DNA from 2 places in the Streptomyces sp. NPDC058579 genome. Region 2 is predicted to be linked to the other one. Evidence: riboswitches for the same ligand, from Rfam matches in the RefSeq annotation. Region 2 holds a riboswitch; the other holds the start of a gene.
What was found. A riboswitch is a leader RNA that binds a small molecule or an ion and turns the genes downstream of it on or off. The one in region 2 is predicted to bind S-adenosylmethionine.
Positions count from the first base shown of each region.

Region 1: it holds a riboswitch for S-adenosylmethionine, as region 2 does, so the genes downstream of both, thrC (threonine synthase) here and ACFWRO_RS27710 (aminotransferase class V-fold PLP-dependent enzyme) in region 2, are expected to answer to the same signal.

Region 1 covers NZ_JBHXPI010000005.1:41,624-48,992, reverse strand. Annotated here, with positions in the region: gene ACFWRO_RS09010 (cold-shock protein) at 1-154, opposite strand, end outside; gene ACFWRO_RS09005 (MoaD/ThiS family protein) at 587-865, opposite strand; gene thrC (threonine synthase) at 900-2,219, opposite strand; SAM riboswitch class I at 2,237-2,394, opposite strand; gene ACFWRO_RS08995 (glucosyl-3-phosphoglycerate synthase) at 2,515-3,456, shown strand; gene ACFWRO_RS08990 (hypothetical protein) at 3,495-5,300, shown strand; gene ACFWRO_RS08985 (trehalose-6-phosphate synthase) at 5,402-6,844, shown strand; gene otsB (trehalose-phosphatase) at 7,015-7,369, opposite strand, start outside.
Region 2 covers NZ_JBHXPI010000032.1:59,885-67,253, reverse strand. Annotated here, with positions in the region: gene ACFWRO_RS27720 (cytochrome bc complex cytochrome b subunit) at 1-1,462, shown strand, start outside; gene trpD (anthranilate phosphoribosyltransferase) at 1,593-2,657, shown strand; SAM riboswitch class IV at 2,777-2,893, shown strand; gene ACFWRO_RS27710 (aminotransferase class V-fold PLP-dependent enzyme) at 3,087-4,487, shown strand; gene ACFWRO_RS27705 (glycerate kinase) at 4,498-5,649, opposite strand; gene ACFWRO_RS27700 (SLC13 family permease) at 5,646-7,079, opposite strand; gene ACFWRO_RS27695 (response regulator transcription factor) at 7,190-7,369, opposite strand, start outside.

The DNA.
Region 1 (7,369 bases), on a different contig from region 2:
AGATCTCGAACTCGACCCGCTGACCCTCTTCGAGGGTGCGGTATCCGTCCATCTGGATCGCGCTGTAGTGGACGAATACATCCGCACCACCGTCGACCGCGATGAAGCCGTAGCCCTTCTCCGCGTTGAACCACTTGACGGTGCCCTGAGCCATGCCTAACTCCCCTATTACTGGCCCTTGCGCGGGACCCGCACTTCGCGGACCCGGGTCAGACCCTGCGCCGGAACGCGTCGACCGCGGCTGAATGTATCTGCCCAACTGCCCTCTGCAACAGGTCAATCGGGCGAGAATTCTGGGCACGCCGTAAAGGAGAATTCCGGAGAATTGATTGAATTCCGGGGCAAGTCGGGCCCGGCAAAGCGCGCAGAAGGTACAGATCGTTCGCGCACTTTGGCTGCTTCTTGTCGCGTGCGGCGCATTCTCATATGCGGCTGGCACGGAGCAGCGCGGTGAAGCCGGGGGGACTTCCCCAACTCTACCCCGTTCAACCATGCAGAATTGCCCCCTCCGCTTCTCTCGCGGAGGGGGCAATTCAGTTACTCAGGGTAAAGCGAGCGCTCGGCCGTGGGCTGAGCAGTCGTGGGCTCAGCAGCCGCCCGCCACCGCCGGGATGATCGAGACGCCCGCGCCGTCCGGCGTCGCCGTCTCCAGGCCCTGCTCGAAGCGGACGTCGTCGTCGTTCACGTAGACGTTCACGAAGCGGCGCAGCTTGCCCTGGTCGTCCAGGACGCGGGCGGAGATGCCCGCGTGGTTCTTCTCCAGGTCCGAGATGACCTCGGACAGGGTCGCGCCCTCCGCCGGAACCTCGGCCTGGCCGCCCGTGTAGGTACGGAGGATGGTGGGGATACGGACCTTGACGCTCATGTGCTGCTGCCTTCCGTGTACGGACGAGTGGGGGTCAGTGGGCCAGGCCGGCGTCGCGGAACGCGTCCAGGCTCGGCTTGATGGTGGCGGTCGCCTGAGAGGTGTCGGCCACCGCGTCCAGGGTCTTGAGGCCGTCGCCCGTGTTGAGCACGACGGTGGTGAGGGACGGGTCGATGAGGCCGGCCTCGACCAGCTTCTTCGTCACGCCGACCGTCACGCCGCCCGCCGTCTCGGCGAAGATGCCCTCGGTCCGGGCCAGGAGCTTGATCGCCTCGACGACCTGCTCGTCGTTCACGTCGTCCACCGCGCCGCCGGTGCGGCGCGCGATGTCGAGGACGTACGGGCCGTCGGCCGGGTTGCCGATGGCGAGCGACTTGGCGATGGTGTTCGGCTTCTGGGGCCGTACGACGTCGTGACCGGCCTTGAAGGCGGCCGACACCGGCGAGCAGCCCTCGGCCTGGGCGCCGAAGATCTTGTACGGCTTGTCCTCGACCAGGCCCAGCTTGATGAGCTCCTGCAGACCCTTGTCGATCTTCGTGAGCTGCGATCCCGAGGCGATCGGGATGACGAGCTGGTCCGGGATGACCCAGCCCAGCTGCTCGCAGATCTCGTACGCGAGCGTCTTGGAGCCCTCGCCGTAGTACGGCCGCAGGTTGACGTTGACGAAGCCCCAGCCCTCGCCCAGCGGGTCGCCGATGAGCTCGGAGCAGAAGCGGTTGACGTCGTCGTAGTTGCCCTCGATGCCGACGAGCTCGCCGCCGTAGACGGCGGCCATGACGACCTTGCCCTGCTCCAGGTCGTGCGGGATGAAGACGCAGGAGCGGAAGCCGGCGCGGGCGGCGGCGGCGCCGACGGCGCCGGCCAGGTTGCCGGTGGAGGAGCAGGAGAGCGTGGTGAAGCCGAAGGCGCGGGCGGCTTCCAGGGCCTGGGCGACGACGCGGTCCTTGAAGGAGTGCGTCGGGTTGCCGGAGTCGTCCTTGACGAAGAGCTTGCCGGGCTCGACGCCCAGTTCGCGGGCGAGGTTGTCGGCCTGGACGAGCTTGGTCCAGCCCGGGTTCAGATTCGGCTTCTCGGCGACGTCGGCGGGGACGGGCAGCAGGGGGGCGTAGCGCCAGATGTTGGCGGGGCCGGCCTCGATCTGCTTGCGCAGCGCCTCGGGGTCACCGACGGGAAGGTCGTACGCGACTTCGAGGGGGCCGAAACAGAGCTCACAGGCGAAGATCGGGCCGAGTGCGAAGACTTCGCCGCATTCCCGGCAGGAAAGTCCGGAAGCGGGACCGAGATCGACCGTCCGAGCGCTTTCGGCAGTGCCTGCGGTGGGGGCGGTGTCGGGGGTAACAGTCTGTACAGCCATGGAGGCGAGGCCCTTTCTCCTCATCTTTCCCATGGCGAACGTCGCCATGAGACGGATTTGGCACCTTCCCTAGCCGGGAGCCTCGCGGGCGCAGTGCTGACGACTGCGGACGAGACCGACTGGAGGGTTGCCGGGGCTTCAACGGGCCGTTTCCCTCTGCCCCTCTGGATGAGCGGTATTCGATTGTGTGGCGCGGGCGGCACCCCGACATGCATCGGGCGTCCGCGTTGTTCAAGACTGTAACCGAAGGCCCGGAGGCTTGAACCTGCCGTCCGAACCGCGAGATGGAGATCACGTGCTGGAGGAAGTGGAGCGCTGGCTGGGCCGGCGGTCCTGGTCCGTGGCGGACCGAAGACTGGACCGCGTCCTGGCGGCGAAGCACGGGACGACGGTCAGCGTCGTGCTGCCCGCGCTGAACGAGGAGGCGACGGTCGGCGAGATCGTCTCCGTCATCCGGCGCGAGCTGATGACCGAGGCCGTTCCGCTCGTGGACGAACTGGTGGTGATCGACTCCGGTTCCACCGACCGTACGGCGGAGGTGGCGGCCGCGGCCGGGGCGCGGGTGGTGGCGCGGGACGCGATCCTGCCCCGGATACCGGCCGTGCCTGGCAAGGGCGAGGTGCTGTGGCGGTCACTGATGGTGACCGAAGGGGACATCATCTGCTTCGTCGACGCGGACCTGCGGGACTTCTCCGCGGACTTCGTCACCGGCATCGTCGGCCCGCTGCTCACCGACCAGGACATCGACTTCGTGAAGGCGATGTACGACCGCCCGCTCGGCGACGCCCCAGGTCAGGGCGGTCGGGTGACGGAGCTCGTGGCGCGGCCGCTGCTCAATCTGCACTGGCCGCAGCTGGCCGGCTTCGTGCAGCCGCTGGGCGGCGAGTACGCGGCGCGCCGCTCGCTGCTCGAACGGCTGCCGTTCCCGGTCGGTTACGGAGTGGAGCTGGGCCTGCTCGTGGACGCGCTGCACACGGTCGGGCTCGACGCCCTCGCGCAGGTGGACGTCGGGGTCCGCAAGCACCGGCACCAGGACGGGCGGGCGCTGGGCCGGATGGCGGCGGCGATCTACCGGACGGCGCAGCTGCGGCTCTCCCGGGGCCATCTGGTGCGGCCCCGGCTCACCCAGTTCGAGCGCGGCGAGGACGGCTTCACGCCGCACACGTACGCGGTGGACACGGAGGAGCGGCCGCCGATGGTGGAGATCGCGGAGTACGCGCACCGCCGCGTGGCGTAACGCCGAATGATTGTGTTTTTTGCCTAAATTTCCCTTTCATGCGGTTCAAAAATCGGATGACCATGTCGGTGGCGGCGCTCGTCCTCGCCGCCGGCTCACTCGGCTCGCTCTCCCTCGCCGTGGCCGGTCCCGCCGCGGCCGACGTGGTGGAGCCCTTCGGCAAGCGCTACGCCGAGTCGCTGTACGGCGACTTCACGACCATCGGCAACACGGTCATGGGCTGCCCCACGGCCCCCGCCGACCTGGCCGCGCGCTGCGCCACCGCCGCCTCCGGGCAGGGGAGCGACAACAACAACACCTTCGCCATGAAGCGGATCAACACCGCCTCCATGGACGGCGGTTACGGCTCCAGCACCGGCCACGTCGTCGTCCCGGCCGGGGCGAGGGTCGCGTACGCCCGGCTCTTCTGGGGCGGCAACGACGGCACGTACAAGGGGCCGAGCGGGGCGCAGCTGAAGCGCTGTGACGTCTCCGGCGCCGATGTGGTGACCTCGCCGGGCGACCACGCCACGACCGCGCCGCACATCAGGGTCGGGGCGGGGACGGCGACGGCGGTCTCGATCGACAGCATGGTGACGGACCCGGCGGACACCGGCGGCCCGCACTACTACACGGGCGAGTCGGACGTGACGGCCGCGTTCGCGGGCGTGACCGGTACGGACGCGCGGGTCGCGGTCGGCAACATCTGGGCGCCGGACGGCAAGGGCTGTGTGGCGGGCTGGTCCCTGACGGTCGTCTACGCGTTCCCCGGCCCCGAGCCGACCCACGCGCCCGACCGCCGCAACGTGTACGTCTACGGCGGGCACGTCCTGCAGCGCTCCACCTCCCCCGCGACCACGATCACCGTCGACGGCTTCCACCGGACGACGGGCAAGGCGCGGGCGAGCGTGACGGCGTACGAGGGCGACTGGAACACGCCCGGCGACAAGTTCCTGGTCGACGGCAAGAACGTCACCGAGGCGCACACGGGCAACACGAACAACTTCTTCGTCAGCGAGGACGACGGCGCCGTCGCGCCGAAGCTGACGAACAACCTCTCCATCGACACCAAGGCCTTCGACATCCCGGACGGCGCGATCCCGGTGGGCGCGCGGTCGGCGGAGCTGACGTTCACGACGACGGGCGACACGTACGTGCCCTCGGGCCTGGCCTTCTCCGTCCCCGTACCGGACCTGGAGATCACCAAGACGGCGAGCCCGCAGAAGGTGAAGCCCGGCGACACCCTGACGTACACGATCACCGCGAAGAACATCAGCCGGCTGGACCACCCGAACGCCAAGTTCAGCGACGACCTGACCGGCAACCTGGACGACGCCGCCTACCTGGGCGACGCGAAGGCGACGCTCGGCAAGGTCACGTACGACGGGCCGAAGATCGGCTACGTCGGTGACATCCCGGCCGGGAAGACGGCAACGGTCACGTACTCGGTGAAGGTCCACGACCCGGTGCGCGGCGACGGCCGACTCGGCAACAGCGTCGAGGTCGAGTCGCCGCGCTCGAACTGCGGCAAGGGGAGTGAGGACCCGGCGTGCGGGGTGACTCCGGTCCTGGACCCGCCGACGCCGGAGCCGACGCCGGAGCCGACGCCGGAGCCGACGCCTTCGGACCCGGTGGACCCCACGCCGTCCCCGTCCGAGTCGGAGGTGGCACCGTCCCCCGCGCTCACCACCCACCAGCCCCGCCCGACCCCACACGCCCCGGACGGCCCGCACGGCCCCGGTGGTTCGATGGCCGAGACCGGCTCCAGCGGTGAGCGGCTCTGGCTGCTCGGCGGGCTCGCGCTCGCCCTGGCCGCGACCGGCCTGGTGGCGAAGGCGGCCCTGCGCGGACGCCGCGACCACTGAGGCGTCCACGGAGGCGGCCACTGAGCCGCGACGAGGGGCGAGGATTCGCCAGAGTCGTATACGTACGTTTGAGCGTTTACGTGACGGGCTAGGTTCGCCACATGGCTTCTGTGCTCGTGGCGTCCAACCGAGGTCCTGTCTCGTACGCCCTCGCCGCCGACGGCACACTCAGTGCCCGGCGCGGCGGGGGCGGTCTCGTCTCAGGCCTGAGCGCGATCTCCTCCCAGGACAGCGTGTGGGTGTGCGCGGCCCTCGGGGAGGGCGACCGGGAGGCGGTCAGGCGCGGGGAGTCCGAGCCGGGCGTACGGATGCTGGACATCGACCCGGAGGTGTACGCCGACGCGTACAACGGGATCGCGAACTCGGTGCTGTGGTTCCTCCACCACCACCTGTACGAGATCCCGCGCGAGCCGGTCTTCGACGCGGAGTTCCGCCGCCGCTGGGAGTCGTACCGCAGCTACAACCGGGCCTTCGCCGAGGAGCTTGCGGCCCGGGCGGACGAGGGCGCGGCGGTCCTGGTGCAGGACTACCACCTGGCCCTGGTCCCGGGGCAGCTGCGCGAGCTCCGCCCCGACCTGCGGATCGGCCATTTCACGCACACGCCGTGGGCGCTGCCGGAGTACATGCGGATGCTGCCGGAGGACGTCCGCGAGGAGCTGCTCTGGGGGATGCTCGGCGCGGACGAGCTGGGTTTCCACACCTGGGGATGGGCGCAGGCGTTCATCACCGGCGCGCACATCCACGGGCCGGCGGGCGAGGCCGACGGCTTCTGGCGCAGCGACGACCCGTGGCGCGGGGTGGAGCACCGCAGGGCGGGCGGCGAGCGCAGGCGCACCCGGGTGCACGTCTTCCCCCTGGGGGTGGACGCCGACGACCTCCGCGCGCTCGCCCACACTCCCGAGGTCGACGACCGGCTGGCCGCGCTGCGGGCCGAGATCGGCGACCGGCGGACGATCGTGCGGGTGGACCGCACGGAGCTGTCGAAGAACATCGTCCGCGGCCTGCTGGCGTACCGGGAGCTGCTCCAGGAGCACCCGGAGTGGCGCGGCAAGGTCGTCCACCTGGCCTCCGCGTACCCCTCCCGCCAGGACCTGGAGGTCTACCGCGCGTACACCGCGTCGGTGGCGGAGCTGGCGGAGGAGATCAACGCGGAGTTCGGCACGCCCGACTGGCAGCCGGTGCTCCTGTCGGTACGCGACGACTTCCCCCGCTCACTCGCCGCGTACCGCCTCGCGGACGTGGCCCTGATCAACCCGGTCCGGGACGGGATGAACCTGGTCGCGAAGGAGATCCCGGTGGTCTCGGAGACGGGCTGCGCCCTGGTCCTCTCGACGGGCGCGGGCGCCTACGAGGAACTCCACGAGGACGCCCTGACGGTCAACCCGTACGACGTCTCGGAAACCGCCCGCGCCCTCCACCACGCCCTGACGATGCCCGCCGCGGAGCGCGCGGACCGCTCGAAGCGCCTCGCCGTCGCCGCGACGGCCCTGCCGCCGCAGCGGTGGTTCCTGGAGCAACTGGAGGCGCTGCGGGGCACTGACTAGCCCCTCGCCGGGGCGCGTGCGGCTCAGCCGCCACGGCCCGCGCGGATCTCGCGGATCTCGCGGATCTCGCGGATCTCGCGGATCTCGCGGAGAGCCTGCCCGGGCGCCCCCTGAGCCTGCTCGGGCGCGCGGCGCAGCCCGCCCGGGCTGCGCCGCGCGGCGCGGTCTCCTCAGGCCCCCGCCCCCTCCCGTACCGCCTCCGCCAGGGCCGTCAGGAAGCGGACCACGCCCGCCGGGCCCTGGACCGACAGGTCGGCGCGGTCGGAGAGTTCCTGGACCTCCGTCGAGCCGCTGCACACGAGCAGGCCCGGGGTGCCGTCCGAGCGGAGTTTCTCGACCGCCGCGAAGGCCGGCAGGTCGCCCAGGTCGTCGCCCGCGTACAGGACGGAGCCGGCGCCCACCTCCCGTACGTACTCCGCGAGCGCCACGCCCTTGTCCATGCCCGGGGGGCGCAGTTCGAGGACCATGCGGCCGGGTTCGAGGACCAGGCCGTGGCGCGCGGCCAGGTCGCCGAGCGGGGCCTTG
Region 2 (7,369 bases):
CCTCATCATCATCCTCACGGGTGTGTACCTGACGCTGTTCTTCCACCCGTCGATGAACGAGGTGGAGTACCACGGCAGCTACATCCCGCTGCAGGGTCAGCTGATGTCCGAGGCGTTCAACTCGACCATGCACATCTCCTTCGATGTGCGCGGTGGCCTGCTCATCCGGCAGATCCACCACTGGGCGGCGCTGATCTTCCTCGCCGGCATGTTCGTGCACATGATGCGCGTGTTCTTCACGGGCGCGTTCCGCAAGCCGCGTGAGATCAACTGGCTGTTCGGCTTCCTGCTGTTCTTCCTGGGCATGTTCACCGGCTTCACCGGTTACTCGCTCCCGGACGACCTGCTCTCCGGCACCGGTGTCCGCTTCATGCAGGGCGCGATCCTGTCCGTGCCGGTCATCGGCACGTACCTGTCGATGTTCCTGTTCGGCGGGGAGTTCCCCGGCGGCGACTTCGTCGCCCGGTTCTACTCGGCGCACGTCCTGCTGCTGCCCGGCATCATGCTGGGTCTGGTGGTCGCCCACCTGATCCTGGTCTTCTACCACAAGCACACGCAGTTCGAGGGCCCCGGCCGTACGAACAAGAACGTCGTGGGCATGCCGCTGCTGCCGGTCTACATGGCCAAGGCCGGAGGCTTCTTCTTCCTGGTCTTCGGTGTCATCGCGATCATCGCGGCGATCGCCTCGATCAACCCGATCTGGGCGCTCGGCCCGTACCGCCCGGACCAGGTGTCCACCGGCGCCCAGCCCGACTGGTACATGGGCTTCGCCGAGGGTCTGATCCGTGTGATGCCGGGCTGGGAGATCAACCTCTGGGGCCACACGCTCGTCCTGGGCGTGATGATCCCGCTGGCGATCTTCCCGGCGGTCCTCGCGGCCATCGCGGTCTACCCGTTCATCGAGTCCTGGATCACCGGCGACAAGCGCGAGCACCACATCGCGCAGCGCCCGCGCAACGCTCCGACGCGCACCGGCTTCGGTGTCGCCTGGATCACCGCGTACATGATCATGCTCGTCGGTGGTGGAAACGACCTCTGGGCCACCCACTTCCACCTGTCGCTGAACTCGATCACCTGGTTCGTCCGGATCTTCTTCTTCGTCGGACCGGTCATCGCGTTCATCGTGACCAAGCGGATCTGCCTCGGCCTCCAGCGCCGGGACAAGGACAAGGTGCTGCACGGACGCGAGTCCGGCATCATCAAGCGCCTGCCGCACGGTGAGTTCGTCGAGGTCCACCAGCCGCTCAGCCAGGGCGAGCTGTACAGGCTCACGGCGCACGAGCAGAACCAGCCGGCCGAGCTCGGCCCGCTGGTCGACGAGAACGGCGTCGAGCGCAAGGTCGGCCGCATGGAGAAGCTCCGCGTCAAGCTCAGCAAGGGCTACTACGGCGAGGACCACCAGATCGCCAAGCCGACCGCCGAGGAGTACAAGGAGATCACGAGCGGCCACGGCCACCACTGATCACCTGATCGCCTGACCACAAGGTCGCCACAGCGAGAGCCCCGTCCATTCGATGGACGGGGCTCTTTGCCGTGCTGCCGGATCGATAGGGTGGGAGCGTATTTCCGTTACGTGATGACCAGGAGCTGCCATGAGCGCTGCGACCCCCGCTGGAGGACCTACGTCGGCGGGCCGCTCCTGGCCCGGTGTCCTCGACGGACTCCTGACCGGCCGCGACCAGAGTGCTGAGGACACGGCCTGGGCGATGGACCGCATCCTGCGCGGTGAGGCCACCGACGCGCAGATCGCCGGCTTCGCCGTCGCGCTGCGCGCCAAGGGCGAGACCGTCGAGGAGATCACCGGGCTCGTCCGGACGATGTACGAGCACGCCAATCTGATCGAGGTCCCCGGCCCGTCCGTCGACATCGTCGGCACCGGCGGTGACGGCGCCAAGACCGTCAACATCTCCACCATGTCCGCGATCGTGGTGGCCGGCACGGGCGCCAAGGTCGTCAAGCACGGCAACCGGGCCGCCTCCAGCGCGAGCGGTGCCTCCGACGTCCTGGAGAAGCTGGGCGTCAACCTCGAACTGACCCCGAAGCGGGTCGCCGAGGTCGCGGAAGAGGCCGGGATCACCTTCTGCTTCGCCGTGAAGTTCCACCCGGCCCTGCGCCACGTGGCGGCGGCCCGCAAGGAGCTCGGCATCCGGACCACCTTCAACTTCCTCGGTCCGCTCACCAACCCGGCCCGCGTCAAGGCCCAGGCGACCGGTGTCGCCGACGCCCGGATGGCCCCGATCATGGCCGGCGTGCTCGCCGAGCGCGGCTCCTCCGCGCTGGTCTTCCGCGGGGACGACGGCCTGGACGAGCTGACGACCACGGCCACCTCGCGGGTCTGGGTGGTACGGGACGGCCAGGTGCGCGAGGAGGCCTTCGACCCGAGGGACGTCGGCATCGAGGTCGTCCCGGTGGAGGCGCTGCGCGGCGCCGACGCCTCGTACAACGCGGACGTGGCGCGCCGGCTGCTCGCGGGCGAGACCGGTCCCGTACGGGACGCGGTCCTGCTGAACTCGGCGGCGGCGCTCGTGGCGCTGCGCCCGGGGTCGGGCACCCTGGCGGAGCAGTTGCGCGAGGGGATCGCGCGGGCGGCGGAGTCGATCGACTCGGGGGCCGCGCGGAAGGCGCTGGAGCGCTGGGTGGCGGTGAGCAACGCGTAGCGGTCGGGCGCGCGGCAGAGGGGTTCGGGGTTGTCCGGGCCCCTTTTTCGCGCCCTTCGTGTCCCGGATCCCGGACACGGGTTGCGCCGGGGTGATCACGTGACATAACTTCTTGGCCAGGTCATGAGTGACAGCTACGAAGCCCCGGCTTGCTGTCCGGCAACCCTCCGTCCGTGGCGGGGTGCCCCGGGTGAAGACCAGGCCGTGGACAGCAAGGTCCGCGGCAAGCGCGGACCCCTGCGACACCCTGGGGTCCTGGTCCTCAAGGGAGCAGTCTCGTGAGCAAGCGAATGCGATAGGGCCTTCGGCCCCGTTTCTCCACCCTCCACACGCCATGCCGTGTGTCGAGGCAACACCCGTATGAGGCACCCCACTTCGCGCTGCCCTGCGGGCCCTTCGCTGCCCCAGTCCTGCCAGGGAGATACCGCCATGTCCGCGTACCCGAACGCCACCGCCACTGCCGCCACCGCCACGGACGCCGAATCCGCCGATCCCTGCTGTGCCGCTCCGCTCCCGGTGCTCGGGCGGGACGTCACCGTGCCGCTCGTGACCGGCGGTGAGGTCACGTACGCCGCGCTCGACTACGCCGCCAGCGCGCCGGCCCTGCAGCGGGTGTGGGACGACGTCTCCGCGTACGCCCCGTACTACGGCAGCGTCCACCGGGGCGCCGGGTACCTCTCGCAGCTCTCCACCGACCTGTTCGAGAACAGCCGCGTCACCGTCGCCGAGTTCCTCGACTGCCGCGCCGACGACCAGGTCGTCTTCACCCGCTCCACCACCGACTCGCTCAACCTGCTCGCTGCCGTGCTCCCCGCCGACTGCGAGGTCTTCGTCTTCGAGACCGAGCACCACGCCTCGCTCCTGCCGTGGCAGGACGCCCGGGTCACCTACCTCAACGCCCCCCGCACGCCCGCCCAGGCCGTCGAGACCCTGGAGCGCGCCCTCGCCGACCGCGACCCCTACGGCCCGGCCCTCGTCTGCGTGACCGGCGCGTCGAACGTCACCGGTGAGCTGTGGCCGGTCAAGGAGCTGGCCGCCGCCGCGCACGCGCACGGCGCCCGGATCGTCCTCGACGCCGCCCAGCTCGCGCCCCACCACCCCGTCTCCGTACGGGAGTTGGACGTGGACTGGGTCGCGTTCTCCGGGCACAAGCTGTACGCCCCGTTCGGTTCGGGCGTCCTCGCGGGCCGCTCCGACTGGCTCCAGGACGCCGAGCCGTACCTCGCCGGTGGCGGCGCCTCCAAGAAGGTCGCCCGCCGCGCCGACGGCGGGGTGGACGTCGAGTGGCACACCACGGCCGCCCGCCACGAGGCCGGTTCGCCGAACGTCATCGGCGTCTACTCCATCGCCTCCGCCTGCAAGGCGCTCACCGAGGCCGGTTTCGACCAGCTCGTCGCCCGCGAGCAGCACCTCGTCGACACCGTCCGCGCGGGCCTCGCCGAGGTGCCCGAGGTGAAGGTGCTCTCGCTCTTCGGCGACGACGCGCCGCGCGTCGGCGTCATCTCCTTCGTCGTCGAGGGGTGGAACAGCTCGCACTTCGCCGCCGCGCTCTCCGCCGAGTACGGCATCGGCGTCCGCGACGGCCTCTTCTGCGCCCACCCGCTCGTCCGCACCCTGCTCGGCAGCGACCCGCAGACCCAGGGCGAGTGCGGCGCGCCCGAGGCCGCGCCCGGCGAGAAGTCGCTCAACGCCATCCGGGTCAGCTTCGGCGCCGGTACGCCCGACGAGCACGTGGAGCGTTTCGTACGGGCCGTGAAGGAGCTGGTCCGGGACGGTGCGCAGTGGAAGTACCGCACCGAGGACGGCCGCTGCGTCCCGGACCGCGGCTGACACCTGGCCCTCAGGCCGCCAGGCGGGTGCCCACCAGGACCATCCGCAGGGTGCGCTCGGCCGCGTCGGCGAGGAACTCCGCGCCCCGGTCGAGCGCCTCGGGCAGCGCCATCGGGGCGGGCAGGATCGAGCCGTAGGCGTCCACCCCCACCGCCCGTACGTGGTGGGCGCCCTGGCCGAGGGTGCCCGCGAGGGCGAGGACGGGGACACCGTGGGCCTTGGCCCGGCGGGCCACCTCGGCGGGGATCTTGCCCCGCACGGTCTGTCCGTCCAGGGCGCCCTCGGCCGTGATGACCAGGTCGGCGCGGGCGAGCCGGGCGTCCAGGTCGATCCGGTCGAGCAGCACCTCGAACCGGGGCAGCAGCCGGGCCCCGAGCGCGGCGAGCCCGGCGCCGAGGCCGCCCGAGGCGCCCGTGCCCGGGGCGGTCCGCAGCTCGACCGGGCCCGGCAGGTCGCGGCCGAGGACGGCGGCCCACCGCTCCAGGGCCGCCGACAACTCCTCGACCTGCTCCGGGCTCGCGCCCTTCTGCGGGCCGAAGACCCGTGCCACGCCCCGCTCGCCGCACAGCACGTTGTACGGATTGCAGGCGACGAGGAGCTCCGTGGTGGCCAGCCGGGGGTCCAGGTCCGTTCCGTCGATCCGGTCGAGACGGGTCAACGCGCGTCCGCCTAGGGGGAGTTCGGCTCCCTCGGCGTCCAGGAGTCGGGCGCCGAGGGCCTGGAGCGCGCCCGCCCCGCCGTCCGAGGTGCCCGAGTCGCCGCAGCCGACCAGGACGCGGCGCGCCCCGGAGTCCAGCGCGGCCCGGATCAGCTCGCCGACCCCGAGGGTCGTCGTGGCGCCCGGGTCGCGCCGCCCGGGCGGCACCAGCGAGAGGCCCGCGACGGCCGCCATCTCGACCACCGCGGAGGAGCGGTCGAGGAGCGCGAAGTGGGTCCGGACGGGTGCGCCCAGCGGGCCGGTCGCGACCCGGGGCACGAGCCTTCCTCCGGTCGCGGCCGCCAGGGCCCGGGCCGTACCCTCACCGCCGTCGACCAGCGGGATCAGGTCGAGTACGGCATCAGGGCAGGCCCTGCGCACCCCCTCGGCGATGGCCTCGGCGGCCTCGGGCGCGGAGAGGGACTCCTTGAAACCGCTGGGGGCGACGGCGATACGGAAGGTCATGGCTGGGACTCCAGACTGACGGGCACGCCGAGCAGCGGCCAGACGAAGAGGGCGAAGCACAGCACCAGCGCGGCGCTGAGCGGGGCGAGCACGGCGGAGAGCCGCAGCAGATGGCCCGGGGTGAAGGTGGGGACGCCGTCCGGTGGTTCGGCGAAGAGCGCGACCGGTTTCGCGGAGGCGGGCAGGGTCTGGCAGAAGCCGGCCGCCGCCGTCGAGGCGAGCGCGGCGGCCACGGGGTTGACCCCGGCGGCGACCGCCGCCGCGATCACGAGCGGTACGAGGACGGAGGAGCGGGCGGAGCGTGACTGGAGCACCAGGTGCGCGGCCGTGCCGATCACCACGACCGCCGCGAGGAACACCCAGGCGGGTATCCCGTCCACGGGAAGACCGCCGACCAGCCAGCCCGCCGCGCCCGAGTCGACGAGCGCCACGCCCATCGCGGTGGTCGCCGCCATGAACAGGAGCATCGGCCAGGGCACGGACCCGAGCCCCTCCTTGAGCCGTACCGTCCCCAGCGCCGGCGAGGAGGCCACCACCGCGCCGATCAGCGCCACCACCGCGGGCGACACCCCGTGCAGCGGCTCCGAGCACCAGAGCGCGACCACCGTGCCGAGCAGCAGGAGGCAGCGGGTCTCCGCCGTGGTGAGCGGACCCGAGACGGCGGTGGGGGAGTGCTCCTGGAGCTGGGCGACCGTGATCCGCACCGGCTCGCGCCGGTCCGCGCGGCGGGTGGTCGTCCACAGCACGGTCTCCGCCGCCAGATGGGAGGAGACCACCGCGAGCGGCAGCCCGAGCACCAGCCACTCCACGAAACCGATCCGCTCGCCCGTCCGCTCCAGGAGGAGGCTCGCCGTGATGAGGTGCGCGCCCGCGCCGATCAGCGTGGCCACCGCCGAAAGCAGCACGACCGTCGGGAAGAGGAGCGCCAGCATCACCACGAGGCGGCGCCGCTCGGCGAGGACCTGGGCGAGCGCGAGGAAGACGGGCAGCGCGAGCGCCGCGCGGCCCGAGGTGGCGGGGACGGCGAAGGCGGTCACCACCAGGGCGGCGGTGGTCAGATGGACCAACTGCCGTACGGTACGGGCCCCGCTGACCAGGAAGGCGGCCGCCCGCCCGGCGAGCCCGGTCCGGGTCACGGCGGCGGCGAGGACGAACGCGCAGATCAGCAGCCAGATCGTCTCGTCGCCGAGGGTGCCGAACAGGGTGTCGGCGCTGATCACCCCGGTCGCGGTCAGTGCGAGCCCCGCGCCGAGGGCGACATAGGTGTCGTCGACGGGGGCGGCGATCCAGGCGCAGGTCGCGAGGGCGAAGACGGCCAGGGTGAGCCGGGCCTCGCCGCCGAGCCCCGGGGCGGTGCCGGGGACGGCGAGCAGGGCGCAGAGGCTCAGGGCCAGGCAGAGCCACACCGTCCGGCGGAGGGAGAGGTTCACGAGAACCACTCTCCGAGCGGGGGGTGAGCCGCCCATGAGCCCGCCATGAAGGAAGGTTCATGCACACCCTTCATGCGCACCCCATGCGCGCGCCACAGGCGCCCCGCCCGCTACGGCATGCGGTACCCCATGCCCCGTACCGTCTCCAGGCGTTCCGCCCCGAGCTTCTTGCGCAGCGCCCGGACGTACACATCCACGATGTTCGAGCCGGGGTCGAAGTCGTAACCCCAGACGTGGGAGAGGATCTGCTCCCGCGAGAGCACCTGGCCGGGATGGCGCAGGAAGAGTTC